One region of the Priestia sp. D51 genome, then DNA from elsewhere that is predicted to be linked to it. Evidence: predicted binding sites of a transcription regulator. Region 1 holds the regulator's gene; the other holds the start of a gene.
What was found. The regulator LexA, encoded in region 1, represses DNA repair genes until DNA is damaged. The targets are predictions, from matches to a motif close to CGAACATATGTTCG.
Positions count from the first base shown of each region.

Region 2: the regulator LexA is predicted to act here: its motif matches at 2,854-2,867, upstream of recA (recombinase RecA).

Region 1 covers NZ_JBLTIR010000001.1:794,372-809,640, reverse strand. Annotated here, with positions in the region: gene tkt (transketolase) at 1-1,711, opposite strand, end outside; gene ACNHOZ_RS04195 (DUF896 domain-containing protein) at 1,879-2,109, opposite strand; gene ACNHOZ_RS04190 (YneB family resolvase-like protein) at 2,179-2,847, opposite strand; gene yneA (cell division suppressor protein YneA) at 2,901-3,230, opposite strand; gene lexA (transcriptional repressor LexA) at 3,377-3,994, shown strand; gene ACNHOZ_RS04175 (hypothetical protein) at 4,204-5,649, shown strand; gene ACNHOZ_RS04170 (hypothetical protein) at 5,717-5,917, opposite strand; gene ACNHOZ_RS04165 (ArnT family glycosyltransferase) at 6,196-7,701, shown strand; gene ACNHOZ_RS04160 (GtrA family protein) at 7,722-8,114, shown strand; gene ACNHOZ_RS04155 (glycosyltransferase family 2 protein) at 8,111-9,088, shown strand; gene ACNHOZ_RS04150 (cation diffusion facilitator family transporter) at 9,128-10,105, opposite strand; gene ACNHOZ_RS04145 (APC family permease) at 10,215-12,041, opposite strand; cyclic di-AMP (ydaO/yuaA leader) riboswitch at 12,204-12,345, opposite strand; gene ACNHOZ_RS04140 (N-acetylmuramoyl-L-alanine amidase) at 12,537-13,589, opposite strand; gene glnA (type I glutamate--ammonia ligase) at 14,449-15,269, opposite strand, start outside.
Region 2 covers NZ_JBLTIR010000006.1:63,555-78,823, reverse strand. Annotated here, with positions in the region: gene ACNHOZ_RS21960 (glycerol dehydrogenase) at 1-662, shown strand, start outside; gene dhaK (dihydroxyacetone kinase subunit DhaK) at 664-2,427, shown strand; gene recA (recombinase RecA) at 3,031-4,068, shown strand; gene ACNHOZ_RS21945 (hypothetical protein) at 4,197-4,541, opposite strand; gene ACNHOZ_RS21940 (hypothetical protein) at 4,715-4,984, shown strand; gene ACNHOZ_RS21935 (DUF2711 family protein) at 5,544-6,206, shown strand; gene ACNHOZ_RS21930 (DUF6843 domain-containing protein) at 6,430-6,879, shown strand; gene ACNHOZ_RS21925 (VanZ family protein) at 7,108-7,239, opposite strand; gene ACNHOZ_RS21920 (hypothetical protein) at 7,556-7,705, shown strand; gene ACNHOZ_RS21915 (cation diffusion facilitator family transporter) at 8,058-8,993, opposite strand; gene ACNHOZ_RS21910 (hypothetical protein) at 9,447-10,172, opposite strand; gene ACNHOZ_RS21905 (hypothetical protein) at 10,358-10,801, shown strand; gene ACNHOZ_RS21900 (DinB family protein) at 11,111-11,581, opposite strand; gene ACNHOZ_RS21895 (SunI/YnzG family protein) at 11,777-12,034, shown strand; gene ACNHOZ_RS21890 (type II CAAX endopeptidase family protein) at 12,756-13,466, shown strand; gene ACNHOZ_RS21885 (DUF3885 domain-containing protein) at 13,682-14,341, shown strand; gene ACNHOZ_RS21880 (hypothetical protein) at 14,544-14,885, shown strand.

The DNA.
Region 1 (15,269 bases):
GTGCTTCTACTGCTAGGCTTACTTCAGAGCCTGTTGCAAGTATTAATGCATCCGCTTGGTCTTTACCAGCTTTAGATACAACGTACGCGCCTTTAGACACGCCTTCGTATGCATTTTCTTTTGTACCTTCAAGCGTTGGCAAGTTTTGACGAGTCAATACAAGCGCCGTTGGGCGGTCAGTTGATTCTAATGCTAAGCGCCATGCAGCAGCTGTTTCATTTGCATCTGCAGGACGAACCACTGAAAGACCTGGCATTGCACGAAGTGATGGCAATTGTTCAATTGGCTCATGTGTTGGGCCGTCTTCTCCAACTGCGATACTGTCATGTGTGAATACATATGTTACAGGAAGCTTCATTAAAGCTGCTAAGCGAATTGCTGGGCGAAGATAATCAGAGAATACAAAGAATGTTCCTCCGAATACTTTTACACCGCCGTGTAGAGCCATACCGTTTAATGCAGCTCCCATTGCAAATTCACGTACACCGAACCAAATATTACGTCCGCTGTAATCAGCTGCAGTGAAGTCTTCTGAACCTTTAATCATTGTTTTATTTGACCCAGCTAAGTCAGCTGAACCGCCGAAGAATTGAGGTACAGCTTGTGCTACTGCGTTTAATACTTCTCCAGAAGAAGCACGGCTAGCTAGGCTTGAACCCGTTTCGTATGCTGGAAGCGTTTCTTCCCAGCCTTCCGGTAACTTTCCTTCTACTGCTAGTTCAAATTGACGACCTAGTTCAGGATATTTTTCTTTATACTGTGCAAATACATCGTTCCATTCGTTTTCTTTCTTTTGGCCATCTTCAGCAATTGTAGCTTTGAAGTGAGCATACACTTCTTCTGGCACATAGAAATCTTCTTCAAATGTCCATGCATAAGCTTCTTTTGTTAATTTTGTTTCATCGGAACCTAATGGAGAACCGTGCACGCCAGAAGTACCCGCGTGGTTTGGAGAACCAAATCCGATTGTTGTTTTTACTTCAATTAGCGTTGGGCGTGTTAAATCGCCTTTTGCTTCTTCAATTGCGTTTGCAATCGCTGTCAAGTCATTGCCGTCTTCAACACGAATTACTTGCCATCCGTAAGCCTTGAAACGATCTTCTACGTTCTCAGAGAACGAGCGATCTAAATCTCCGTCTAAAGAAATATCATTTGAATCGTATAAAACAACTAAGCGTCCTAATTTTAAGTGTGCCGCTAATGAAGCTGCTTCAGCAGATACACCTTCCATTAAGTCTCCGTCACCACAAATACCATACGTAAAGTGGTCTACAATTTCTAAACCTTCTTTGTTGTATGTTTCAGCTAAATGACGTTCTGCCATTGCTTTACCAACAGCCATTGCAATACCTTGTCCTAGTGGACCAGTTGTTGCATCAACACCTGCTGTATGACCGAACTCTGGATGACCTGGTGTTTTGCTTCCCCATTGACGGAAGTTTTTAAGGTCTTCAATTGATAAGTCATATCCAGCTAAATGAAGCAAGCTGTATAATAGTGCCGATCCGTGTCCTGCTGATAATACAAAGCGGTCACGGTTGAACCAGTTTGGATTCTTTGGATTGATGTTCATAAATTTTGTCCACAATGTATACGCCATTGGAGCAGCTCCCATTGGCATACCTGGGTGACCTGAATTTGCTTTCTCAATCGCATCGATTGATAAAGTACGAATTGTTGCAATCGAAAGATCTTCAATACGTTGTGTCATACTCTTCATTCCTTTCAAAACTATGTACATATGTTATCATACTAATGATTTGCTTATTTGTACAATACTTGAACCAAAAAAATTTCCACTTTTACAGTTTTTGTGTGCCTTATTAAAAATATACAAAAAACTAGAGGGAACTCTCCCTCTAGTTTTACTAGAACGTCTTAGTGAAGACGCTTCTTTTTGCTCTCTTTTAACTTCTTAGGCGTAACATCTTTACCTTCCTCGTCCACAACTTTAATCGTATGAAGGTGGTTTGTCATAGATTGTCGGAAAACTTTTAAATATTCCTGACGTAGCTCTTGCTGTTCTTTCGCTTCAGATTCTGTCAGACCTTCAGCCTTTGCCTTTTTTGAAAGAGCATTAATACGAGCAAGTTTATCTTTTGATAGCATATAAAACCTATCTCCTTATAATCAATAATTAAAATTACCGAACAGTTCCGGCAACATGTAGTCATCTTACTAAATCTCTTTCGTTTTATCAAGAGATTGAGCACTCTCTTGATACTCTTGATAGCGACGATGTACCGTTGCTTTTGAAATATTATAACCAAAACCTTTTAGCGTAACTGAAATTTCAGCAAAGGTTAAGCCGTTATGACGAAGGCGGACAATTTCTTCAATCGGCGCTTCTTTTTTTTCTCTTCCTGAGTTAACTCCTTGATTTTTTAAATTTTGCTGCGGACGATAACCGTTTTCTACGGCTCTTTTCATTCCTCTTTTAATTTTAGCGTTATGTAATTTCCGCTGATGCTCTTCCACTAAGCTAATAATATCTAACACCATCGAATCAGATTCTGAAAGCTGAAGCTGACCTTGATGACTAATCGTATAGATCGTAGCATTTTCTTTATGAAAAGCATGAAGAAGCGCGATTCGGGCATTTCCTCTGCCTAATCGCGTTTCGTCTTGAATGAGCAGCACAGATATTTTTTCTTCTTTCATTGTATGAAGAACATCCAATATACCCTCTCTGTCTACGTCATATCCGCTTGCTTTTTCCATTACGACTTTTTTTACGTTTAGATGGTGAAGATCAGCAAGCTTTTTTAATTCTTCTTGCTGGCGCTGTAAAGATGTTTCTTGGGTTTTTTTATCCGTACTTACACGGCAATAAATAATGGCGTCCACTTTTATCACGACCTTTTCGGCTTCTAACAATATTCAGGAACGGCCGTTACACACTACTGTTCAATTGCCACTTGATTATGTAACTCTTTTTTTAAAACAGGAATATATAATTTATCTCCAGGAGATAAAGACTGGGCAGTGTCTGAGTTTAGATCATTGACGTCTTCAACCCATTTGACAAATTCATTGGTGGTCAAATGATGGTGATTATGATACTTGTTGGACAAGTCCCAAAGCGTATCTCCTTTTGTAATAGTAACCGTTGAATATTTGTCTAAATCTACTTTATCCGCTCCTAAAACCAGCGTCAATACATATGTAAGTGCAGCGATAACTGCAAAAAAAATAGCGTAATGTTTCATAGAATGTAAGAATTGGTGCATATTATGATCCCCCTATCAGAATATATGTTCTTATTTTATTGAGAACATTTGTTTCTGTCAATGGAATTCTTCGAACTTATGTTTGTATATTGACACATCACGTGGTATAATTCACCTAAAGAATAGCTAAAATCGAGGTGAAAAATATGAAGCTATCAAAACGTCAACAAGACATACTAGATTTTATTAAGCACGAAGTAAAATTAAAAGGTTATCCGCCTTCTGTTCGTGAGATTGGGGAAGCGGTGGGATTAGCCTCTAGCTCCACTGTACACGGGCATTTAGCTCGTTTAGAAAGCAAAGGGTTAATTCGCAGAGATCCAACAAAACCAAGAGCAATCGAAGTTCTTCAACTAGACGAAGTAAACATCCCTAAAAGCAATGTCATTAATGTTCCTGTTATCGGTAAAGTAACAGCGGGTCTTCCTATAACAGCCGTTGAAAATGTGGAAGAATATTTCCCTCTTCCAGATAAATTCGTTTCTCCAGATGATCATGTATTTATGCTTGAAATTATGGGAGAAAGTATGATTGAAGCAGGTATTCTAGATGGCGATATGGTAATCGTACGTCAGCAGCAAACTGCTAATAACGGAGATATTGTGGTCGCTATGACCGAGGACAACGAAGCAACGGTAAAACGTTTCTTTAAAGAAGAAAATTTCGTTCGTTTACAGCCTGAAAATTCAACGATGGCGCCTATTATTCTTCGCCACGTAACGATTTTAGGAAAAGTCACTGGTGTATATCGCACGATTCACTAATTACACACTGTATGTAAAACCAACTAATCATGATGTTAGTTGGTTTTTTACGTTTGTTTTCTAAAAAAATTGGCATATTATAAATGATACGTCGAATCATTACAGGCAGGTAGAGCGGTTTTTATAAAGCCTGTTTTACCTTTTACTTTCTGTCTGCATTTTTTCGACTCTCAAAAAAAATACAACCGACTATAAGAAGGATGTAGTTTATGACCAATACACCAAGGAAAACAGAACCATTTCAAACTATTATGCCTACCAAAGCAATGAACATGTTTCTTTTTCCTTTTTCCTTTGATCGAAAAAATAAAGAGCAGCTTGTTCATGCACTAGAAGCAAATATGTTTGAGTTTTTTTCCATTCAAAACAAACATGTAGAAAAAGAATACTACGGAGAACAGTATTACGTATCTCATGATAGCTTGGATCAATATTTTCTTCCTTACATTGAATGTATTCTATTTCCTGATTCGTGCGAAAAAGAAGGCTTGCTTCGATTTTCAAAAAAAATAGACCATACCGTTACGCTACAAACTTCCTCCACCACCGTGTCTAGCAACGTGCTGTCTGTGGATGTTTTTTTATGTCCTTTTGAAATTGGCGTCATGACCATTCGCACTGAGATGAGTCATAATCATTACACCTATGATGACATTTTAGAATTCATGAATCATTTTCGTGTATTAGAACCGAAGCTTGCTGAAGAGCATGGATCCACCATTACCTATGAACATCATCGCTATAGCAAAGTACAGGATTATATTTTTTCACAGCTCGCGCCATTTTTGAACGAACACATCAAAAAAGAAGCGACGCGTGAACAGCACGTCGGGAGTCTTCCTTATTTTATCGATGAACGGATGTTTGTATTAAGTTATGTAACGGTAAATCAAGAGCAAGAAATTAACTCCACAACTTTATTTCGTACTGGGCAGCTAAATAGCTATACGCCTGACGGGAAACCGTTTATCTCTGCACACAACCATGAGTATATTAAAACGTATAATACCAAACACGTGTATTCCAGATGGGCTCCTGAAACCTATTACGTTATAACAGACCATGTGTTTTCGTGTATTTCTAAATCGACAGACTCTAAAACGGATCAGCTTTTGATGAATCATCTATTTGGCCAGCATTACTATAATTTATTTTTGCATTTTTTCTATAAAATCGTGTTGCTAAAACTATCCTATGAGTATTCTCAGCTCACGTTTCATAAAAATTCAGAGGGCATCGAGCGACTAATTCGCTCTATTACTGTATTTTCAGGTAAATATTTATTTTTAGAAATTAGCTCTCGCACGGAAGGTCAAGAGTTTTCTGAGCTCTTTAAAAAAATCTTCCACATCAATTCTCTTTATCAAGAAGTCAAAGAAACCCTTGGTACTTTGTATCAAAATCAAGAGAAAATCGCGGCCAAGCGTCACAATTACTTATTATTAATTTTAACGATTTATACCGTTCTTTCCGGTATTTACGGAATGAATTTAGTTATTAGCAAGCTAAAGGGAAACATCAATTGGGATAGTATGAAGCAGTTTTCTATCTTTGAATATATCGCTTTAATAGTAGCTTTATCAGGAATTCTGATCAGCATTAGTCTCGGAGTGAGTTCCCTATGGAATTTATTAAAAGATCGATTTAAAACATAAAAGCTGTTCCCATCAGAAAACACATGATAAAAAAGAAGAGATTGAGACATAACTAAATCAAGCGAGTCTAAAGGGAAACAAATGAAATAAATAAGCTAGCAGGGATTGCTTGTGACACCTCTGTTGATTTCCGTGCAAGACTTCGCTTTCCGCGGGCGGCCGGTGAGCCTCCTCGTCGCTTGCGCTCCTGCGGGGTCTCACCCCTTCCGCTTTTCCCGCAGGAGTCTTCGTCTTGCCCTCCAATCAACTGCTGGAAAGAACTAAACAAATGAAACCTACGTTCACCATAAAAAACGAACCATCAAACATGATGATTAATGGTTCGTTTTTCCCTTCGACTAAAATCCTTTTTTTCCAACCTCTTTTATCTATTACTAAATCACTGTCTACTCCGCTGAACCTTTTATTACACGTTGTGCCGCTGTTGTAATTTCAGAACAATCTAATATTATACTCTATAAGAAAAATATATACAAAATAATAAAATATGGTATCATAGGGTAGGAATTTTGTACCTTATCTTTGAAATAATTTGCAGGAGGTAATATGCTTAACTCATTTTTATCCAAAAGCCTGATTCTTTTATGTGTCATGATTCTTACATGGTCTCTATGGGGCAGTTATAGTGCGATGACAAATTCATTGGACTTAAAAGGCTTGGCTTTAAGTAATTCATTTATTATTGAAGGAATATGTATCACTTTCCTTGTCATTTTTCTAATAGCTATTGCAAGTAGATACATGAACAAAACTGTTTTTTTTATTTCACTGATTGTTTTGACCTTAGGTGTTCGATTAGCATGGATGCTTTCTGTTCAAACACCTGTAAAATCTGACTTTCTTGTCATGCTAGATGCCGCACGTAATATCGCAAAAGGAAATTATGAATTTAACCAAAGCGTTTATTTCACTACATGGGTATATCAGCTAGGCTTTTTATTCTATGAATCTATTGTTATTCGCTGTTTTGGAGATAGCATTTTCACATTAAAATTGTTAAATATTTTTTATTCTACTGGAACCGTTATTTTTATTTATCTAATTGGCGCTAAAGTATTTAACGAACTTGCTGGGAGAATGGCAGCTTTCCTATATGCGTTCTACATTCCGAACATTCTCTACAGCTCAGTGTTAACCAATCAGCATTTAGCTACTTTTTTATTTTATGCAGCTTTTTACCTTATTATAAAAAGATTTGCTCATAACAAGTTTAGCTGGCTTTATATTGGTCTTCTATTGTCGTTAGGAAATTTAATGCGCCCTCTGGGACCCATTATTATCGTTGCTGTTTTCATTTATTTCATCTTGCAAATTCTTCAACCTTACATTGAAGCGAAGGATGCTGCTGAGTTAAAAACTCGTCGAAAGAAAATAGGAAAAAACCTCGTAGGCGTACTGGCTACTTTTTTTATTGCAAATGCGCTGATCAACTACTCTTTTGTAGCGAGCGGTATTTCTAAATATCCTTTAAGTAACAGAGATCCTTTATGGAAATTCGTTATTGGCTTTAATTATGAAACAAGCGGTTCTTATTCTTCAGAGGATGCTAGTCGTTTTATGGGTATGCCAATTGGAGAAAAACGAGCTGAAGCAGAAAAAGAAGTAATTAAAGAGCGAGTAGCAGATAAAGAGCAACTTTTAGATCTCTTTCACATTAAATTCCTGAATATGTGGGGAGGAACGGATGCATCTACATTTTGGAGTATTTCATTAACTCCTCAAGAAGATGTACCTTTTAATAAAGAGAAATTAATTAGTGCTGCTCAAAGTTATGAAAGAATCATTTACGTTTCAACTACTATTCTTTCCATTATTGGACTTATATGTTTATTCCTGAAGAAGCAGGATAAATATCCGTATACACTGTTTTTATTACTAATCATAGGATACGTTCTTATTCACTTGCTTATTGAAATTCAAACTCGCTATCGATTCTTTATTTTTCCAAGCTTTATGCTGCTCGAAGGGTTTGGTATTTCAGTGATTCTATCTTATTTACTAGTACGGTTTACTAAAAATAAGCCACAGGCAAAATGTGAAGAGATAAATTAAATGGAAGGGATTATGCAACCGTGATAAAATTCCTGAAATTCGGATTCGTAGGTATAATGAATACCCTGCTCACTATTATCAGTTACTTAGCACTCATTCATTTTGATATGAATTATATATTGGCTAACGTACTATCCTATTTCATTGGCGTCATAAACAGCTACTATTGGAACAAATCGTGGGTGTTTCAAGCAACTGTACATAAATGGATGTTAGCTCAATTTTTCATCGTAAACCTTATTACTTTAGCAATTAATACATCTTGCTTATTCCTTCTTGTACACTATACACCTGCTAATCCGATAATTGGACAACTGTTGTCTACTTGTATAGGAATGTTTTTTAATTTTTTTCTTAATAAAATATGGACGTTTAAGCACACAAACAATCACTCGATAGGAGGTAAAGCATGAAAGAACTAATTTCAATCGTGGTACCTATGTATTTTGAAGAAGAAGTAGCTAATGAATGCTATAATCGCTTGCTTTCCGTCATGCATGAAAATCACATTAACTATGAATTCATTTTCGTCAATGACGGCAGTACAGACCGAACAATTGAAATCTTAAAGGACGTAGCAGCTATGGATTCTAACGTAAAAATTATTGATTTTGCCCGTAATTTCGGGCACCAAACTGCCGTCACAGCAGGTATTGACTATGCTCAAGGTGATGCTATCGTAATTATTGATGCTGACTTACAGGATCCACCTGAAATGATTCCTGAATTAATTGCTAAATGGCAGCAAGGCTATGAAATTGTATACGCAAAGCGCAAGAAGCGAAGCGGAGAGACCTTTTTTAAATTGACAACGGCTAAGTATTTTTATCGCTTTTTAAATTATATGTCCGATATTGAAATCCCAAAAGACACGGGAGATTTTCGTATTATCGACCGAAAAGTTGCGGACGTATTCAAAAAAATGACTGAACGCAATCGTTTCGTAAGAGGAATGATGTCTTGGATCGGCTTCAGGCAAACATATGTAGAATATGAGCGCGATGAGCGTTTTGCTGGTGAAACAAAATATCCTTTAAAAAAGATGATCAAGTTTGCTTCAGATGGAATTATTGGGTTTTCAACGAAACCTTTACGTTTAGTAATGGTTATTGGCTTGTTATCAGTTTTTGTATCACTTCTCGTTTTAAGTTATTCGATTGTTGTTTGGCTGATAGGTGAAAATATCCAGCCCGGCTGGACTTCGATTATGGTAGCTATCACTTTCTTTAGCGGTATTCAGCTACTTGGTTTAGGTCTAGTGGGACAATACATCGCAAGAATTTACGATGAAAGTAAAAATAGACCTATTTACGTTGTACGTGAAACTATTAACTTTTCTGCGGCTTCAACAGATTCTCAAAACGTGCGTGAAAAAGTATATAGCTAAAAAAACAAGGAAGAAAACAACTGTTTTCTTCCTTGTTTTTTATTCTTTTTGAAGCTGTAAATCGCTTGTCACCCAGTCAGGAATTCCATCATCTTCATCAAATTCAATAATGACATCCGTTATTCCTTTTTCCTGTAAAATACGATTTTCCAGACGATCTTTAATATCATCCGCTTCTGCTACTGTTAAAGAAGGATCAATTTCTACTTTTAATTCAACGTGAAGCTCTTCTCCTTCTTTCATCACCATTAACGTTTGAATATCACGCACTTGTACATCTTGCATAACAATGGCACCAATTTTCATTTCCATTTCTTTATCTGCTTCACCAAGCGCTCCGGCAGCGTTATCTAAAAATACTCGTCCTACTACAAAAAACATCATAAGACCAATTAGCATAGAAGCAATTCCTTCAGCTTGATGAAAAGGCGTAAATCGCGAAATAAAAACGGCGATTAAAGCCAATACGCCTCCTCCAGTGGCTACCAGATCTTCCATAAAAACAAGCTTAGTTGCTGGCTTTGCTTTCTTTAGATGAACAAAGCTTTGCGTAAAAACATTGACCTCTGCAGTATTCATTCCGACATCGTGCAAAATTTCTTTCATTGCCTTAAAGAGGACAAACATCTCAAGTAATACCGAGATGCCAAGTACTGCAATATTTAAAATAAAGCCTGAAGACTTCGTCGGATGAAGAATATGATGATACCCTTCTTTAATCGTTTCAAATGCCATAATTCCTACTACAAGAACCGCCCCTAATAAAACGAGATTAACCAATCGTCCAAATCCGTTTGGAAATCGTTTGGTCGGAGCTTTTTTGCTTAATGCTGAACCTATAAAAACAAAGAACTGATTTGCTGCGTCTCCTAAGCTGTGCATCGTTTCAGCAAACATCGCTACATTTCCCGTTAAAGCAAAAGCAATCCCTTTAATAATGGATATAATGGTATTAACTATAGCGGCCATCATGGCCGATTTATTTCCTTTTCGCAATAACTTAATTAATTCACTCATGCAATCCCTCCGTTTGTGCCTTTGATGAGATTCAATTATGGTTAGTGTATGTGAATTTAAAAATTAAAAACCTCCAACATATAAGTTGGAGGTTTTTAGTCATGTTTCATTATTTTTTAAAACGATAAGGTACCGTTGTAACGATTACGTTTTTACGGTAAAGCAAATGTGCTTTTAACAGCAGACTGGACTGATTATGAAGGATGTTTTGCCAGCTTTTTTTCGTGATGAACTGCGGAATAACAACCGTAATAGCCATATTATTTTCCCGGGCTTTTTCTTCAGCCATATCGATGAATCGAAACAGCGGACGCACAAGACTGCGGTATTGAGAGTGAAACGTAACAATACGAATATCAGGCTGCCACTTTTCCCACTTCTCTTCCATTCTCTTTTCGCTTTCTCGGTCAAAAGCAACGTGCACCGCAATAACGGTATCACCAATCGTTCTTGCATAGTTCAATGAATTTTCCACTACCTTTGTCATTCCTGCTACAGGAACAATGACCACACTTCCTTCAAGCTTTCCAATCTTTTCTCCTTGCTTAATACGAAGCTGCTCTCCTACCGCTTCATAATGCGTATGAATGCGATGAAAAATATAAACGATAACCGGTAAGAAAACGAGCACGGACCATACTTGTGAAAACTTCGTTGTAAACAAAATGATTAGCACCGTTAAGGTAATGAGGGCACCAATTAAGTTAATGGTTAGCTTTCCTTGCCAGCCGGCCGGCTTTTCTCTAAGCCATTTGACAATCATGCCTGTTTGAGAAAGCGTAAATGGAATGAACACTCCAACTGCATAAAGAGGAATTAATTGTTCCGTCGCTCCTTTAAAAGCGACAAGTAAGACAATAGAAGCAATTCCAAGGGTCACAATTCCATTTGAATAGCCTAGTCGATCGCCGCGAATTTGAAACATTCTTGGCATGTATTTATCAGACGATAAGTTTACGGCAAGCAAAGGGAAAGCTGAAAAACCTGTATTCGCCGCTAGCACTAAAATCAGAGCTGTGGTGCCTTGAATAAAATAATAAAACCCATTTCGTCCAAATACACTCGATGCAATTTGTGATACAACCGTTTCATCTGCTTTTGGAGAAATGCCAAGCCAATAAGCTAAAAACGTGATGCCAGAAAATAAAACGGCTAAAATACCGCCCATCAGCATTAATGTATGAACAGCATTTTTTGCACCTGGATCTTTAAAGTTAGGCACTGCATTCGAAATAGCTTCTACACCAGTCAATGCCGAACAGCCTGATGAAAAAGCTTTTAATAATAAAAACAAACTAATACCTGGCACCACGGTACCGAGAGATGTATGAAGCTCAGGTGAAACTTGACCTGTCACTATTTTGAAGAAGCCCACCGCTATTAACAAAATAAGAGCAATCACAAATAAATAAACCGGATAAGCTAAGACAGAAGCGGATTCTGTTACACCTCGTAAATTTAAAACCGTAATAAAAATCACCAGCAAACACGCAATTACTACGTTATAGTGATGCAGCGTTGGAAAAGCCGAAGTTAAAGCATCGGTTCCTGCTGAAACACTCACGGCAACTGTTAAAATATAATCTACTAACAGTGATCCCCCAGCGATAAGTCCAGGATTTTCTCCTAAATTGGTTTTCGAAACAATATAAGCTCCTCCGCCTTGCGGATACGCATAAATAATTTGACGATATGAAAGAATTAAAGCCGTCAGCAGCACCAATACCCCAATCGCAATTGGAATCGAATACCAATAGGCAAGCACGCCCACTGTTGCAAGGACAATCAAAATCTGTTCTGTTCCATAAGCCACTGAAGATAAGGCATCTGATGATAAAATAGCCAGCGCTTTAAGCTTACTAAGCTTTTGATCGCCTAACTCTTTTGTTTTGAGCGGCTTTCCAATCAATAATCTCTTGAGAACTGAATAGTTCACGTAATTTCCCTCCGATGATTGCTTAGCTACTATTCACTGTTCGTTGCTAAGCTCCGTTACAAGTTCATGAATAAGTGATATTATCCCTAAAAAATACCTTTTTATGTTAAAAAAGCGCACAAAAAAAACACTAAGGGTTCTCAGCGTTTTTACACAGCTTAAACCTCCTCTCCAAAACGCTTATGGGGTTAGCTGTCGGATTCGGGCTATGAGAGTAGCCCTACCTTTTAAAAAAGGATTCACCCCAAGTGACAATGCACAAATTTGGGTCCCCCACTTCTGACGAATTAAGCGATAACAGGTCAATATAATTTTCGGTTAAAGAGTATGATCGATAACATGTTTCTTTCATAACTATCCTTTGTTCTTAGATAATATACTCCCGTACAAATGGTTTGTAAAGCATTATTTTACGTAAACGATAAAATAGTACTTAAGGCGCTTTTAAGGGGAAAACAAAAGGCCTTCTGCCTGCTTACAGAAGACCTGCTTTCTTTAACTTTTTGCTTTTAAAACGGCTGCTAGCTTGTTTTTCGTTTGAGGACCATAAATGCCATCTACATCATAAGGAAGATACACAAGTTGAAAACGTCTGACTGCATCTTTCGTTTGTACTCCATATATTCCGTCTACTGACCCTACTTTAAAATTAACCGCGTTTAATGCTCTTTGAAGCTGTTTCACTGCTTCTCCAGAATCGCCTTGTTTTAAAATTCCATTGGGAAGTGGATATTGTTCAGAAGGTGGAGTTGGTGACGGTGTTGGAGATGGGTTTGGTGAAGTTCCTGAAGGAATAACAATTGTTTTTCCAACCTTTAGGGTTAAAGGATCCGAAAGCCCTGTATTTGCTTCTTGAAGCTCCTGTACTGTTATGCCGTACTTCTGTGCAACACTGTACAGCGTATCTCCTTGCTTAATTGTATACGTTTTTTCACCTGGTTCAGAAGGTGATGGATTTGGTGTCGGTGTTGGAGATGGCGATGGATTTGGAACTGCACGACGAGGTAAATTTAAATATACGGCAATTCCTTTTGCATACGATTCACCCATGCTTTTTAAAAAAGCTTCATTTTGAAGAAGTGCTGCATCGGCGCTCCTATCAATAAAAGCTATTTCAGTTAATACTGCAGGCATATTTGTTAAGCGAAGCACCGCATAATTGGCCGATTTTCGTCCGCGATTCGGATGATTATACGACAGCAGCGTTGGCTGTACTTGCCCGTGCACAATCGATTGAAACGTTTTACTAGCATTGCTAGCGCTTCTATAAACATAATCTTCGTATCCTGTTCCTCCACCGGCATTTACGTGAATAGACATAAATGCATCTGCTCCCCACGAGTTAGCTTGAGAAGCTCGCTGAGATAACGATAAAAAAGTATCTGTGGTACGGGTGGTTTTAATCGTAAAGTCACTGTAAGTGCTATTTAAATAGCTTATTAAATATTGTTGAATTTTTAACACTAAGTTTTTTTCATACAGTCCGCTTGCTCCAACTGCTCCTGCATCTGCCCCACCATGTCCTGCATCAAGATAGATTTTTTTCATATTACTTGTCCCTCCTTATTGTTAACATATGCATGAGGGAAAAAAGTGCTACGTATACTAGCCTACTTAGTGAAAAATTACTAAAAAAGGAGATTGAGACATAACGAAATCACTTCAATCTAAAAACGAACAAATAGGATAAATGCGCTAGTATGGATGGCTTGTTACATCGCTGTTGAATTCCGTGCAAGGCTTCGCTTTCCGCGGGGGGGCTGGTGAGCCTCCAATCAACTGCTAGAAGCAACTAAATAGATGAAATCTACGTTTACCCTACCAATAAAAAAATCCGCACAATTCATCGTGCGGTTCCCTCCCCCCTAACATACTTTTGGTCCAAATTCTATTCTGGTTGATTAAAGTATAGATCAGGAGGGTCTATTATTTATAACGTTAGGACCTATTTAAAAAGCAGAACGCCTACAACAATGAGAATAATCCAAATTGGAATGCTTATCAATATCCCTATCACTAAACCTTTAAAGAAATTTCCTTCTTTCATTTTTATTACATTCCTCTCCAACAGTATTTTCTAACGATACTATGATTGGCTGAAAACTCTCTGAAGTTATACTGAAATACAGTGCAGAGTGAACACATAAACAATCTCACTATCTGTTATACACTACTTTTACTTATAGATTCAATGAGACAAAAAGCTCATCCTTTTTGATTCATGTAAACAAATTCTTTCTTGTATGTAACAAAACAATAAAAAAGCTCCCTGTAAATTATACGACAGGCAGCTTTTTTATAAACAAGCTATATTATTCAATTTACGTATGCAGAATGTTATTTATTCATTGTGAAAAACAAAAAAAGTCGGAGAGAACGTACAAACGATCTCTCCGACTTTTAAAAATTAATATTGGCTCATGTATTGGTCACGTTCCCAAGGATGAACTTGTGTACGGAACATATCCCACTCGATTTCTTTCGCTTCAACGAAGTGCTCTGCTAAGTGTTCACCTAATGCAGAAACCATCACTTCGTTTGATTGGAAGCTATCTAAAGCTTGAGCTAATGTTGCAGGTAAATCTACGATACCTTCTTCAACACGCTCTTCTTTTGTCATTACATAGATATTACGATCAATAGGTTTTGGAGCTTCAAGATTGTTCTTGATTCCATCTAAACCAGCTTTTAATAGAACAGCCATTGCTAAATATGGGTTAGCAGCTGGGTCTACGCTACGTACTTCAACACGAGTTCCTACGCCGCGAGAAGCTGGGATACGGATTAATGGGCTACGGTTGCGAGCAGACCATGCAACATAACAAGGAGCCTCATATCCAGGTACTAGACGCTTATAAGAGTTTACAGTAGGATTTGTTACTGCTGTAAAGCTGTGTGCGTGCTTGATGATACCTGCGATAAATTGACGAGCAGTATCACTTAGCTCTAGATTACCGTTCTCATCATAAAATGCGTTTTGGCCATCTTTGAATAATGAAACGTTACAGTGCATACCTGAACCGTTCACACCAAATAATGGTTTTGGCATAAATGTAGCATGTAAGCCATGTTTACGTGCAATTGTTTTTACAACAAGTTTGAACGTTTGGATATCATCACAAGCTTTTAATGCAGCAGCATATTTGAAGTCGATCTCGTGTTGTCCAGGAGCTACCTCATGGTGAGATGCTTCAATTTCAAAGCCCATTTCTTCAAGCTCTAATACGA
Region 2 (15,269 bases), on a different contig from region 1:
CACCTACTAGATTCTTAGTATCTGGTATGGGGGATGCGTTATCTACTTATTTCGAAGCAAGAGCAACAGCACGTTCTTTCTCTAATGTAAATGCTGGATTACCTTGTGGAGTGCGTGAGGACTTATGTGCACCAGCAAAAGGTACAAATGCAGCGCTAGTTTTAGCAGAACATTGCTACAACACTCTATTAGAGGACGGGGTTAAAGCAAAAGCAGCAAGCGATCATAATGTTGTTACTCCAGCCTTAGAAAACATTATTGAAGCCAATATCTTATTATCAGGATTAGGGTTTGAAAGTGGTGGATTAGCTGGAGCACATGCCATTCATGATGGGCTTACTCTTTTAGAAAGTGCGCACCACTACTTCCACGGTGAAAAAGTAGCTTTTGGTACATTAGCACAATTGGTATTGGAAAATGCGCCAACTGAGGAAATAGAAGAAGTGTTAGATTTCTGTTTAGCAGTAGGACTCCCAGTTTGTCTTGCTGATATTGGAGTAGAACAAATTACACAAGAAGAGTTAATGGAAGTAGCTAACAAAGCTTGTATTCCAGAGGAATCTATTTATTCTATGCCATTCCCTGTTACTCCAGAGTCAGTAGCTGCAGCTATCCTTGCAGCAGATCAAATTGGAAATGATTATAAGAAGAGGTTGATATAAGATGAAAAAAATTATTAATAAACCAGAAGATGTCGTACTTGAGATGTGTAAAGGGATGGTTCTAGCACATCCGGAACTGAGTTTAATTGAAAAATATAAAATCATTAAAAAAGAACAAATTAACAAAAATAAAGTAAGCATAATTAGCGGGGGCGGCAGTGGACATGAACCTGCTCACGCTGGGTATGTCGGGAAGGGTATGTTAGATGCAGCAGTTTGTGGTGATGTATTTGCCTCACCTTCTCAAATACAGATTTATCAAGCCATTAAAGAAACTGCTAGCGATAAGGGAACTTTACTCGTGATTAAGAACTACAGTGGTGACATGATGAATTTCAAGAATGCTGCTTATCTAGCTGAAGAAGATGGAATTCAAGTGGATTATGTAAAAGTAGATGATGATATCGCTGTACAGGACAGTTTATATACAGTTGGAAGACGTGGAGTGGCTGGTACTGTTCTTGTCCATAAAATAGCAGGTGCTGCAGCAGAACGCGGATATGATCTATCAAAAGTGAAAGAGGCAGCAGAAAGCGCTATTGCGAATGTTAAAAGCATTGGTATTGGATTAACTTCTTGTACAGTTCCCGCTAAAGGAACTCCTACTTTCGAGATTGCAGAAGATGAGATGGAATTTGGCGTTGGCATTCATGGAGAACCTGGTATCCGTCGTGAAAAAATTATTTCAGCAGACGAACTTGCAGAGCGCATGGTAACGGCATTATTAAAAGAAATAGGGATAGAAGATGGAAAAGGAGAAGTGGCTGTCCTAATTAATGGATTTGGAAGCACACCTCTTCAAGAACTGTATTTATTAAATCATTCTGTCATTCGTGAATTGTCACGTAGAAAAGTAACGATTGCAAGAACGTTTGTCGGAAACTATATGACAGCCATTGATATGGCCGGTGCTTCTATTTCGATTATGAAATTAGATGAAAACTTAAAGAGTCTCCTATCTGAAGAGTGCGATACTCCTGCGTTAAAAATCAAAGGTGAAGTACCAGCTGTCACTTATGATGAAATCATCGGTAGCGTAGAGGCCCCGAAAGTGTCTTATGAGGTGCAAACCAACAAAGAATATTCCGTAGTAATGGAAAATCGATTGACGTTGAATAATATTATTTTTATGGTAGACCAAATGAGTGAATGTATTATTAGAAATGAAATACCGTTTTGTGAATTAGATTCCCATGCTGGTGACGGAGACTTTGGTATGAGTGTTGCTAAAGGGTTCAAACAGTTGAAAGCTGAATGGCACGAAATTCTAGAAAATAAATCAAATGATATTGGCAACTTCTTAGAGGCTTGTTCCATCGTTATCATGGAGCATTGTGGCGGGGCATCAGGTCCTATTTGGGGATCAGCATTTCGTGCGGCTGGAAAGAACACCGAATCTAAAACCGAACTGACTTTAACAGAATTTGCTGAAATGATCCAAGCGTCTGTAAAAGGCATTCAAGCAACAGGAGAACGTTCTTTTGGACGTGGAGCTGTTGTAGGAGATAAAACTTTAATCGATGCTTTAGTACCTTATGCAGATACGTTAACGTCAAGTGCTGCTGAAGGTGAAAGCTTGAAACATGCGCTTGTCAAAGCAGCAGAAGCTGCTGTTGAAGGAGCAAAATCAACTGAACAGATTGTTGCACGTATGGGACGTGCTGGTACGGTTGGAGAAAGAAGTCTTGGTTATCCGGACGCAGGTGCACATGGATTAGGTGTAATTTTTACTGAAGTAGCTCAAGTAATGCAAGAAAAACAGTAAAATTTGGTATTATCTCCTCTAAGTATAGTGTAAAGAAATTACTCTTTGAGAGTGAGGGTTACACTATATTTGGAGGGGGATTTTTTTATGGGGCACAACAACAAGTTTTTGCAACCGAGTTTAATTTAGATGTAGTAAAAATGCACAATAACCAATAGTATTTCAAGGATAAAAAAGAAAAACATAAAGTGAACGAGCCCTTGATTATCAAGGGCTCGTTTTTAGCATGTCTCCCGGAATAATGTATACAAGAGAATGAATTGTTTTTTGTTCCTATAATAAGGATTATTTTATAAATTAAAATTTCAATAACTATAAATATTAAAAGCATAAACCTACTTTTTACAAAAAAGATATTTCTTTGGCTGGTTTGTACAAAACTTTCTCCTTTACAACTAGATGCGTTTATTGTATGATTACAAAATAGGAACATTCGTTCGATATTAAGGGTTTAGAGATAAATAAAGGAACAATAGAATAAACCAAGACAGTTAAACACAAAATTTTCTCGCACGGAGCAAAAACATTTGAGCCAATCCTTATTATTTATCCATATACATTGTCGTTTACTGTAAACGTACTAACAATCGGAGGTTTTAAATTATGAATGATAAACAAGCAGCACTAGATATGGCTCTAAAACAAATTGAAAAACAATTCGGTACAGGATCAATTATTAAGATGGGGGAAGGCACACATACAAAAGTTGAGGCATCTAGCTCAGGTTCATTAGCTTTAGATATCGCTCTTGGAATTAATGGTTATCCAAAAGGAAGAATCATGGAAGTGTACGGACCCGAAAGCTCAGGTAAAACAACAGTTTCCTTACATGCGATTGCAGAAGTACAAAAAAATGGAGGTCGAGCTGCCTTTATTGATGCTGAACACGCACTTGATCCAGTTTACGCAAGAAAACTAGGTGTAGATATTGATGAGTTACTGTTATCTCAACCAGATACTGGTGAGCAGGCACTTGAAATTGCTGAAGCATTAGTTAGAAGTGGTGCTGTAGATATTATTGTTGTTGACTCAGTAGCAGCATTAGTTCCGCAAAAAGAAATTGAAGGGGAAATGGGAGATTCTCATGTAGGTCTACAAGCTCGCTTGATGTCTCAAGCCCTTCGTAAACTATCTGGAGCAATTAATAAGTCTAAAACCATTGCTATCTTCATCAATCAAATCAGGGAGAAAGTAGGCGTTATGTTTGGAAATCCGGAAACAACGCCAGGTGGAAGAGCACTAAAATTCTATTCTTCCGTTCGTCTTGAGGTTCGCCGCGCTGAACAACTTAAACTGGGAAATGACATAGTTGGTAACAAAACAAGAATTAAAGTAGTCAAAAATAAGATGGCACCTCCTTTCCGCATTGCTGAAGTAGATATTATGTATGGAGAAGGTATCTCAAGAGAAGGAGAAATCTTAGATATTGGTTCTGAAGTAGATATTGTTCAAAAGTCTGGATCTTGGTTTTCATATAATGGAGAACGTTTAGGACAGGGAAGAGAAAACGCTAAGGTTTTCTTAAAAGAAAACCCTGAAATCAGAGAAGAAATTAGAAAAAACATTATTGATTTTAAATATGGTAATACTGACAACGATAATGATATTGATAACGATAGCGATAGTGAAAACGAAAGCTAATAAAAGCTTAAAATGCCTTTCCCGGCAGCTTCAAGTCCATTCATTTCATTGGAAGCATAAAAAGTTAACGCTAATAAAAACAAATGGATAAATACAGCGCGTATAAAAGCCCTTTAGAAGGGCTTTTTTTATCGCTTTAAAATGTAACGTGGTGGAGGACCATAAACTTGTTCAGCTTCAAAATAGGCAAGTTTGTTTGGAATACATACAATAAGAGAAGGAAACCCATAGCCTACTGCATGCTCTAAAGCAGTAAGTAAAGGTGGTTCTTTTCCATCGATATCTTCGTTAAAAGAAAGGGTGTAGCACTGATTCCCTGCACCATGTTTTTTAAGTAGATTAGCTAATTCACTAGCACATGAATTAGGCGTCGGAATTTCAATCATATATTGTTCACGTAAATTTTTTTTATAATTGTGGTTAAAGCGATACAATGCTTTATCCCGTTTTTTAGGAGAAAAAAGTTTAAACATGACTCTTTCTTAAATTCTCTTCCCAAAAAAAGGATTTCACAACAGTTTCTTCTATATCTTTATTCATTTAATGTCCTCCTTCATACACCCTTATTATACAAATTTTTCATTCGCGACTGAAATCATGCCAATCTTTTGATAAAATGTAACGATAAGAGAGGAGAACGAAGTAAATGGACACTAATCAACTACCGACAAGAAGTGAAAGACATAAAACGAAAGAGCACTCATCTCAGCTTAGTGCTGCATTTGTATTAGGGATGTGCTGGATACTCTTTACATTGACTCCTGAATCATGGAGGTCTCCAGGGACTTACATTGTTATCGGTATAATTGCTATTTGTCTATCAAGTAAACTAAATAAATTTAAATGCTCCCGAACAGTCAAATGGACGATTGCTCTTTTAGTTTATGTTATTGGATTCATTTTGTATGTTCTATAAAGGAAACAAGTACTATACATATAGCGTTTCTTTATTTTCACGAAGCTTGTTTAGAGTAAAAGCATTTCTTCGTAAATAGACGATAAGTTTAAAAACTGAAAGAGGGGAGAAATTGAGACAAAATACCGTAACACCTATCATATGTACACTATGTGTATTAAGTACAATTATTATATCTTTTATTGTTTATATGGATATTGATAATTCATTTGGATTTACATTAAGTTATGTATTCTTCATTATTCTAGCATCTTTATATTTGATCATTACATTTATCCTCAACATCAAAAACATGGAATGGTGTGAACTAAGAAAGAGACTATTTAAATTTATTGGACTGTTCATTTGTTTTAGCGCTGCCATATATTTTTTCAACTATATTTTTCGGCCCTCTGAAATAGATAGTTATGATTTTAGCACGCCTTTAGCGATGGCTATTAGTTTAACTTTTTTTGATCTAATGTTCTTTAAAGATAAAGAACGCTAAGGAAATAGAAGTGAGTATTCTACACATATAAAATATACGTAACTACCTACATTGAAGGGAGATGTTCATGTATTGTTGGATTATATAAGGTTAGACTGGGATCTACCTATTTTACCTCAATTACCTCACGACTTTAAATCTGCTGCTATCCTATTTCATCCTTTCGTTCAGATGCCATTTGGTTGGGAAAAATCAAAGAGAGAAAACCCTTATCAGCATATATATCCTAGTGATGAGGAAATAATTAACCTTGGCGAACCGATATCATGGAAAGAAGTAATGTCCAAGAGTAATCTAGGATCCTACAAAGAATTATCCATAGCGTTGCAAAACCTTACTGATACTAGCGATGAATATAAAAAGTTAGCTTCCTATGCTAGGTTTAATTATGATTTTTATTACCCTGAAGAAGATTGTACATCATTATTTATACTAAATAGTTTATTAAGAATCCTCTGTTCAAAAGGGGCAAATACTTTGTATTTTTCTGAACCTATTCATGACACAAATGGTTCATTTAAAGTCAATGATATGTCATTTTTAGAAATAGCTAACTTATCTCCTAATGAGTCAATTATTACAGATGAAAATATGGATTTTGCGTTTATGGGAATCTATGATTCTTTTATAACATTGCTTGTAGCTAAAGATAAAAATATCGAGGATATAATTAAACCCCTTAATCTTGAAGCTTTAATATGTGACAAAGAAATATCTCTTAATTCGTTCTTTTAGTAAGTGCTTAAAATCATGATTATATTAACTAATAATGAACGGAGTATACAAGTTCTTAAATGTAATTTATGTCGGGTTATAACTGAGCCATCAATTATATAAAAGCGAAGACTTATGATGATAAATGAACCTTTTTTTATTAGCGATAACGTTTGTCATATGAACGAACGTTGTATTTTTATAAATTTATCAAATATTTGTACTGAAATTGAAGGAGTAAAGAATGAAAAAAATAGGATACATATTTGTGGTACTATTGTTGTTGGTTGGTACAATCTATTTTTTATTTTTTCACGAACGAAGAGGAATAGATACCGTATATTTAATACCAAATGGCTACAAAGGCTGTGTTGGTGTCTTTTATAACGTAAAAGGAACGCCGCCTTTAAAAGTCCAAAATGATAAAGTTATTCATAAAATTTCTAAGGATGGAAAGTTGGAAACATCTTCGCCAGAATCTTTTGGTTGGTATTCTACGGAAGATTCAGGTTGGCACAACTCAGAATATTATTATGTAAATGATCAGGGAAAAAAAGTGAAGAAATTGAATTGGGAGAGGGACATTAATTGGGAAATGACGGCTAAAGATGACTACAACGGAAACTATTTTACCTTTTTTGTAGGTGGGAAAGACGATGCTAGCACACCTCAACCTGAATGTTTTAGTCAGTGAGTATATTTTTAAAAACAAAGTCATCACAATGTTTATTTTTAAAGTTATATGTATATGAATCTACAAATCTGGCCAGACTAATAACGTATTCCCAACAGAACAACCTACTGTATAGGAGCAGTAGGTTGTTCTGCTTTATAAATTATATACCTAGTTACCATCAACCAGCTTATTAGAATAAAAAGGCATCTATCTATATAGTCTCCCTTTTTTATTTTACTGGCTTGTTTATTTTATTAAAAGAACCACATAACTTATAACTGTTCCAAACATATTAAATAGAACATCGCCTATATCTAAGCTACGTCCCATGAAATATTGAATAAATTCAATTAAACATGTAACAGATAAATCTAAGATTGTTACTTTTTTTACTTAACGAAACTTTCTTGATAGGGGTTTATTTTTATAGAATCCTTCAAAAAGGTTGCTATAGACCCACTTGAACTTGCTTTGTTAGGATAAAAGAGAGAAAACATTATGGAGTCCCGTAGTAGATATCTCCATTCTCGCAAATTCCATCTTGGGAGTAGACGCTGCTCATAATATAACAGCTAAAGTAGAGAATACATTAGCATAAGAACACAGTATAGAGGGTGCTAACTTATATGTGGAAACAAGCCAAATAGTAAACATGCCAATTAAAACGAATACATAAAGGGAAGGAATTAATCATATGGAATTAGGATATAAGAAAAACATACAGCTTAAAGATAGAGATTTAAAGTATAAAATAAAAGATAGTGAGGAAACAATTGAATTGATTGTTTTTATTGCACTTTTAAGTGTGATTTTTATTATTAATACTTTCTTTAAATTCTTCTAGTCTTTTTTACATGTGATTGTATGAAAAGATATAGTATGTATGTCTAGACATAAAAGCACCCCACTCATTAAAGTTTCTTTGTCTAACAATTGGGGTTCAGTTCATACTGGGTGGCTTTTTATTTTATTAACGATAATAATTTCTTTAACACTCTGCAATAGATTTGAATATTTTGTTCGTGAAAATATATCTTTTTAGAAACACAAAAACTCATTCATAATGTAAGAAAGAGCTGGGAAATAATAATTCGTAAAAGTGAATCATGATTTTTTTGTCTGTTGACCTATACATTTAGTTTATTATCGACAGCAATATTCTTCAGGGTTTACACATATAAAAACACCAAATTGTATTAGTAATGACCTTCACGTTTGATGGTAGAGCAAATAGCTGAATCATCATGAGGGTGCTCTTCGTTTTCTAACTGGATAGTCGCATGCTCAATTTCTTGATGTTGAAGTTTGGATTCAATTTCTCTTAATATGACCTGGCTTTCCAGGAAACTTATTTGATTATTTAACACCACATGACAGGATAATGCATTTTTCCCACTAGTTATACTCCAAACATGTAAATCGTGGACATTTAGTACACCTTTAACTGCATGAATTGTTTCCATTACTTTTTCTAAAGAGATTCCTTTCGGTGTACCTTCCATTAAAATTCCTATTGTCTGCTTTACAATTTTCCATGCGCCCAAAGCAATTAAGAATGCAATAAGAACGCTTAGGATTGGATCTACGATATTCCACCCAGTGAATAGGATAATAAGTCCTCCGATAATAACTCCTGCCGAAGCCATTGCGTCCCCAATCATATGAAGTACGGCGCTTTTCACATTGATGTTGTCTTCCTTCCTTAAGCCAAGACCTAAGTAAAGGTTCATGGCTAAACCAACAGATGCACTAATAAACATCCATGTACTTCCCACTGGTTGGGGATCCTTAAAGCGATCAACCGCTTCGTATAGTATGACAACAGCAATAACAATTAACGTCATGGCATTAATAAAAGCAGCTAGTATCCCTGAACGGTGATACCCGTAAGTGAAATTTTCCGAAGCTGGCTTTTGGGCCTGGTGCATAGCAAACCACGATAGCCCTATGGCTGCAATATCTGTAAGTACATGTCCAGCATCAGAAAGTAGGGCTAAGCTGTGTGAAATGAATCCTCCAATTAATTCGACTACCAGGATAATTAAAGTAAGAAAAAATGCTAATTTCATTTTCCCAATCGGAGCATGGGAGTGAAATACATCTCCGTGGTCGTGATTGTGGTTGTTTCCCATAAAAATCTCTCCTTGCTGCAAAAACATGATCATTGTTTGAAAAAACGTTATTTCTCTTGTTCTGGATGTCACTAAAAGTAGTTTATTCAAAAAACTCAATGGGTGGATCTTTAAATCCCCGAAAGCCTTATATACTAAAGATTCCTTTTAATACAGTATATACAGAATGTTAATTCTTTTATGATGGGATGGTGCTTTTAAGTTCTGGGAAACCCTAACAGAAGCTTCATCATTTAAAGATTTAATTTGACCATTTGTTTTAGTATTTTCAACTTCATCAAAAATCATTTATGTCACTCAAAAGCTGTTTCCAAATCAATCTCATACTTCTTTTTAACAAATCAGAAAAAATTCGGATCACGATTTTTGAATTTCTTATGTAATATGATTAATCTTATAAGAATAAAAAAAGAGACCTTATAAATTAAGATCTCTAAAATTTTCTATATAAGTTTAATGACTATGAAATAGTGAAAGGGAATAGTGATAAATATAAATAATTAGTACTCCTAGCGATATTAATAGCCATACATGTAGGTTTCTGAAGTGGCTAATAGCCTTTCCTATTATTTCATGAAAAATAACAAAAGATAGAGTACCAATTGCTCCTCCGGTCGATAAAGCTTGTATTTTAAGCGAGGAAGCTTGTACACTTTCTCCAAGTAATAAACTCCCTCCCAAAGATAGTGATAGAAGGACTATAATGAATAAAAAGAAGACGTTAGGTATTTTTGCTATGGAGAGAACGGTCATTAGGGCCATCCCCTCTGGAATTTGGTGTAAGAGGGTAGCTACAAATACGGAAGCTGACTGATGTAGATCTGTTATCCCAAAGGTAATACCTGTGATAATATTATGAAAGAAGATTGCAGCCGTTAATAAAATAAGTGACTGAAAAGGTGAAATTGCACTATTTGTTTTATGCAAAAAGAGGTCAATGCATAGCATAACGATATATCCTGCTACGATGCCTAATAGAACGCCTTTTAAATCATACAGATGCGATGTGGAAGGAAGGATATCAAAAAATAACAACCCTAATAAGATTCCTCCACATATCGCATACATAAACTGAATTCTACCTCGTGACAGGTGACTAACTAATTTAAGAAGTCCTCCACCTACTAATAAACCCATTAAAGAACCTAAAATAAATAAGGTATTTATTTCTATATGCATAATTGCTACTTCCTTTCGGCTATATGTTTTTTTACAACTAACCTATTCAAAGGAAGGGCAATCATACCTATGTTTTATAAATGGTTAAAAAAATAAAATTACATGTTATTAACTTGGGAGTGATTTTTAGGTGAATCACTAATAAAAACGGACATACTAACGTTATCTAAAGAAGAGGTGTTACTATGGAATCTCCTTTTGAAATGATAACCAACGTGGACAAGGTCGAAAATGCTTATTATATCGAAGTGAAGCCAGGTGAGTACAATGCAAAGTATTGGAATAAAGAATCGGTCTATTTTGCTGATGAAGCTTTTGCTTATTTCTACACCACGATTTGCAAGTATGTGCCACAGTATCAACCTACCCAAGTGACAGAAATCAAAGCAGAAACATGGCTGAGAATCAGTAATCAGCTGCAAGAACTCGCGTATTTTTTGAGCACCAACCCGCCTATGCTTAAACTAAAGAAATGGATTGATTTTAGCAAAGTGGAGGAAACGTACAAACAGTTTGATCATCACAAAAACCAGTACATTCGTGAGTTAATTAACATGATTAACGAATTTACAGTGTGGATAACAAAGGTATGTCAAACACACTCGTATATCACCATTTTGGGCACTTAATGGGAATTGACATTGCTTATTGTAATCTATAAGCTATGCAGAAAGTGAAAGAATTTCTCAAAACGAATATGGCATATTGGATGGAAACCTGAAAAAGAAAACGCGTTAGGTTTCTAGGGACTGGATAATGTCAAATTAATTGGAACTTTTTTATCGACAGCAAGGCACTTTATAATATCTCCAAGCGGTGTATGGTGAAAATTTCACTATATGTCTCAGAGTTGAGATTCTAATGAAACAGTTAGAATCTCAAATGCTGATTATGTTAACTGGGTTTGTATATGTGGTATACATAAGCGCTTAACTGGTTTAATCCCAGACTTTAGGACGATCAACTCCCATTGTTCTTAAATACTGTAAGAGTTGTCCTGCGTGTACGGACTCATGATAACCTATACGCAATAACATATCACCTAAAGAACGAATATAGCCTACATCTGAACGATCTATTTGAATACATGTTAAATCCTCATCTGAAAAGGTACTTATCATCTCTAGAAATTGTTGATGGTATATGTCTGCAAATTCCAATTCACTTTTTACACAAATCAATGGTTTTTTTTCAAAAGGAGAGTCAAATTCTTTTAAGCTACCCCTATTTTTAATAGCTAGATGATAATAATATTCTGACTCTAAGACATGTCGAACCATCTCTATGCATGTCATAGCTTCTTTATCTGGCTTCCAATCCAATTCAGTTTGAGGAATTGCTTCCCATATCTTTATGCTTCTTCTTCTAATCTCTTTTATGTTTAATAATATGATTTCGGTTGTGCTCATGTTTTCTTCCCCCTTTCTATCTTCTTAGATAATTTTACCAAATTAAAAAGAGAAACATCTAACTAAATTTATTTCAAATGTTTATGGTTCTTATAATACGTTTTATGTTAATTAACTCGGCATATTGTATTCATTAATTTATCTTCTTTTACAGTGTGTTAAAATGTAATTATAAGGAAAAAAGGGGATGTTTATATGTTTACAGTGGGAATTGACGTTAAGAAAACAGAAAAAGAATTAATCATAAAATGGCAACTTGCTAAATTTAATATTGCACTAGAAGATATTATTGAGATTACGGAAGACGATACGTATGGAGGTAAAGCAGTTGATGCAATCCGCATAGGTCCTCCATATGGAACAACTGATCGAATTTTCATTAAAACTAAGAAGAAAAATTACATACTTTTCACTACAAACAGGGCGACAATCATAAACAGAATAAACTCATAATCGATAGTTTTTATGTATACATAATGGCCATATCTAACCACAGATGTGGCCATTAATATTTAGCTTCACTACCAATAAAGTCCATTATATTAATTACAAATCAAATATCTTATGTATTTTTATTTACTTTTAAATACTTTGTAAAGTAAGCAGCGAGTAATAGTAACATCATATTAACAACCCAACTTATTGTACCGTTATAATTTAGCCACATCGATAAAAAACAATTAATGGATATGATATAAAAACATAAACTGGAGAGAATTTCTTTAGGTTGAAAACCTACCTTTTTTATTCTAGCTCTTAAAATGAAAAAGTAGAGCACAGTTGTTAGTACTAAAAGCGGTATTACTACATGTAACAAATAAAATACACTCCTATTTCTTTATTAATCCTCTAAAGGGTCATTTTACCATATAGTTGAATCTGCGCCAATAACGTGGTTTATAAAAACTAGAGGTATAAAAAAATTAAATAGAACTTAAAAACAAAAGAACCTACCTTTTGGGAGAGGGGGGAACTTCTTACGCTCATTAAATAGGAACCCTAGACAGTTGTCTCAGTGTTAACACCTGTCTTCTGTTAATATTCAATACAAAAATGGTTACAGTATTAATTGTTTACAATTAGAAAATAAAACATAATTTATTCTAATTACTAAAAATCACAATGTTATAATAAAATGGGTTTGAAAATATTTAACAACTAAGAGGGGATAAACATGATATTTCTTACTCTGTTTTTACTATTAATTATTGTAGGGTATCCAGTATGGGACTATTTTTATTTAAAGAAAATAAAAAGCAATCAACTAAACAAATGGAGAATGTACGGGGAAATTGTTATTACTCAATGGATATTGGTCATCATATTTCTAGTCTATTGGTTTTTGACTAAACACACGTTTAACAACTTATTTTCTATTAAAAAACCTTTATTTTCTTTAGATAAAGATTTTTTACTGTCTGCGGGAGTGGGGGCAGGAATTAGTATTATAATGATTGTTTTTATGATTTCCTTTTCCAAAAATGCTAGAGAGAAAATTTCCGAAGGATTAAGTGATGAGAGTATTCAATTTCTGTTGCCATCAAACTTCAAGGAAAGGCTGTTTTTTCTTTTGGTAGCAGTTACAGCAGGAGTTTGCGAAGAGATTATTTTTCGTGGCGCAATGTTTCATTATTTCGACCACCTCCCTTTTCATTTATCTACCGTTGCAATTGGAATTATTTCAAGTCTGTTATTTGGAATTGTTCACCTATACCAAGGCTGGAAAGGGGTACTATTCACTTCCTATTTAGGTGGCATTATGTTTTTTCTTCTTGTGGGGACAGGCTCTTTGTGGGTTCCTATCGCACTACATTTCATTATTGATTCGAAGTTTGTCTTTTTGCCTAATAAAAAGAGCCCTTCAAGTGTAATTAAAGAAAATTAAATCACTATTATCAAGAGATACTTGAATAAATTATTATTCAGGTGTTTTTTTATTACTATTCATTTCTACCTTTAAATTGAGTATTGAAGTTTCATAAAATTTCCTTTTTAATGTGTTCTGAGAACAGAATTTATAAAGAGAGCTTTTTATATCGTATATAAAGAATTCACTTAGAAAAATGTTAAAATAAAATCAAAAACCACGGAGAAAAATATATGAACCATGATATTCTACACTCATTTTTAGAAAAACATTTTGAAAGACTAATATTAGGCCCTTCTCTATTTTATTCATGGAAAAATAGCATTCGTTTTGAAATATCGGATCCTTTGATACCTTATTATAAGAAGGAACATTTAGAGCAAGCATTTTATCGTTCAATCCGATTATTTGAAGCAGTATTTGAGGAAGAAGATGAGATTCTTCTTGTTACGGATGTACACTCCATAAAAAAAGATATCTTCCTCCAAAAAAGACCTTTAAACGTATATTTAAAATACATAAAAAATAAGGAAAAGCTATATCAATTAAGTCATCATCCTTTACCTAGTGTATTTGATGAGGCAGATGATCAATCTGTCACTCATCGATTTGCACTTTCTTGTAAGAAACCAGAACTAAAATATGTACAACTCTTAAAAGCTATTTGTTATGAAGACTTTGATCATCCATCTAGCATACTTAAAAACAACCCACAAAGTGGTTATGATATTTATTTTGTTAATCTTTCTAAAGAAATCATTTTTCATTTGTATGATGATCGAGGTTGTGATGTATTAGCCTCTAATAAAGAATCTATAAAGTTTCTTTATGAAGAATATAATTATTGGATTTTAGATTATGACCGGGAAGAAATAGATCTTTTATTTAAATAAAAACATTATTAAATGCAGAGTCACTGAACGAAAGGTTACTATATATGCGTAACAAAGGATCTGTTCTAATAAAAAATGACAACCAACTAAACCATGCAGAATTAGCACAAATAGCATATTGGAAACCAATTACTGTAGGGGAAGTTCTTTATAACTACTGGGATTAAATTTTCACTAAGAAGAAAAGAATGGGGATATAACGATGGATTCAAGAAAAGCTATGTTGATGGAAATGCAGAAACTTATACATGAATATTCGCAAATGGGTAACCAACTAACTAATATTAATAAAGAACTCGTTTGGCAGGAACTAAACTTAACAGATGAAGAAGCCCTAAGTTTAAGTAGCGAAAATTTATCGCCAGCATCAATAAAAGCAATTGAAAAAATAGTTAAGGATAATATGATGGGCTTATTTCATGATTTTATGTGTTTAGTAGATGGCGTTTCAGATCCGAATGAAATTGAAATTGATAACGATGGAGTCTGGCTAGGTCTTCAAATAAAACCAAAGCACTTATTACCTGAAAGAATTGGAAGATGAACATAGTGAATTAATGCTACATGACGAGGTTTATGATAGTTATTGGAACTGGAAAGACCAATTCCGGGAAAATGATGATAAAAACGGATAATACGTTACTTAAAAATCTACTTATGACCACTTCTGTTATGACCCTTATGATGTTTTTAACGATTGTTCTCCTCCCCGAGATATGGCATCTATCTAAAAATTATATGATCGCGATAGGAATTTATTGGGATAGGGGGAATACGTTATTAGTCTGACCAGATTTTTAGATTCATATACATATAGCTTTAAAAATAAATATTGTGATTAAATCTCCGAGTGTAAAATAACCTCATCTTCGTTCTATTATTAGTTAAGTAAACATTAAAGTATTTTAGTTATTATTAAAGTTTTATT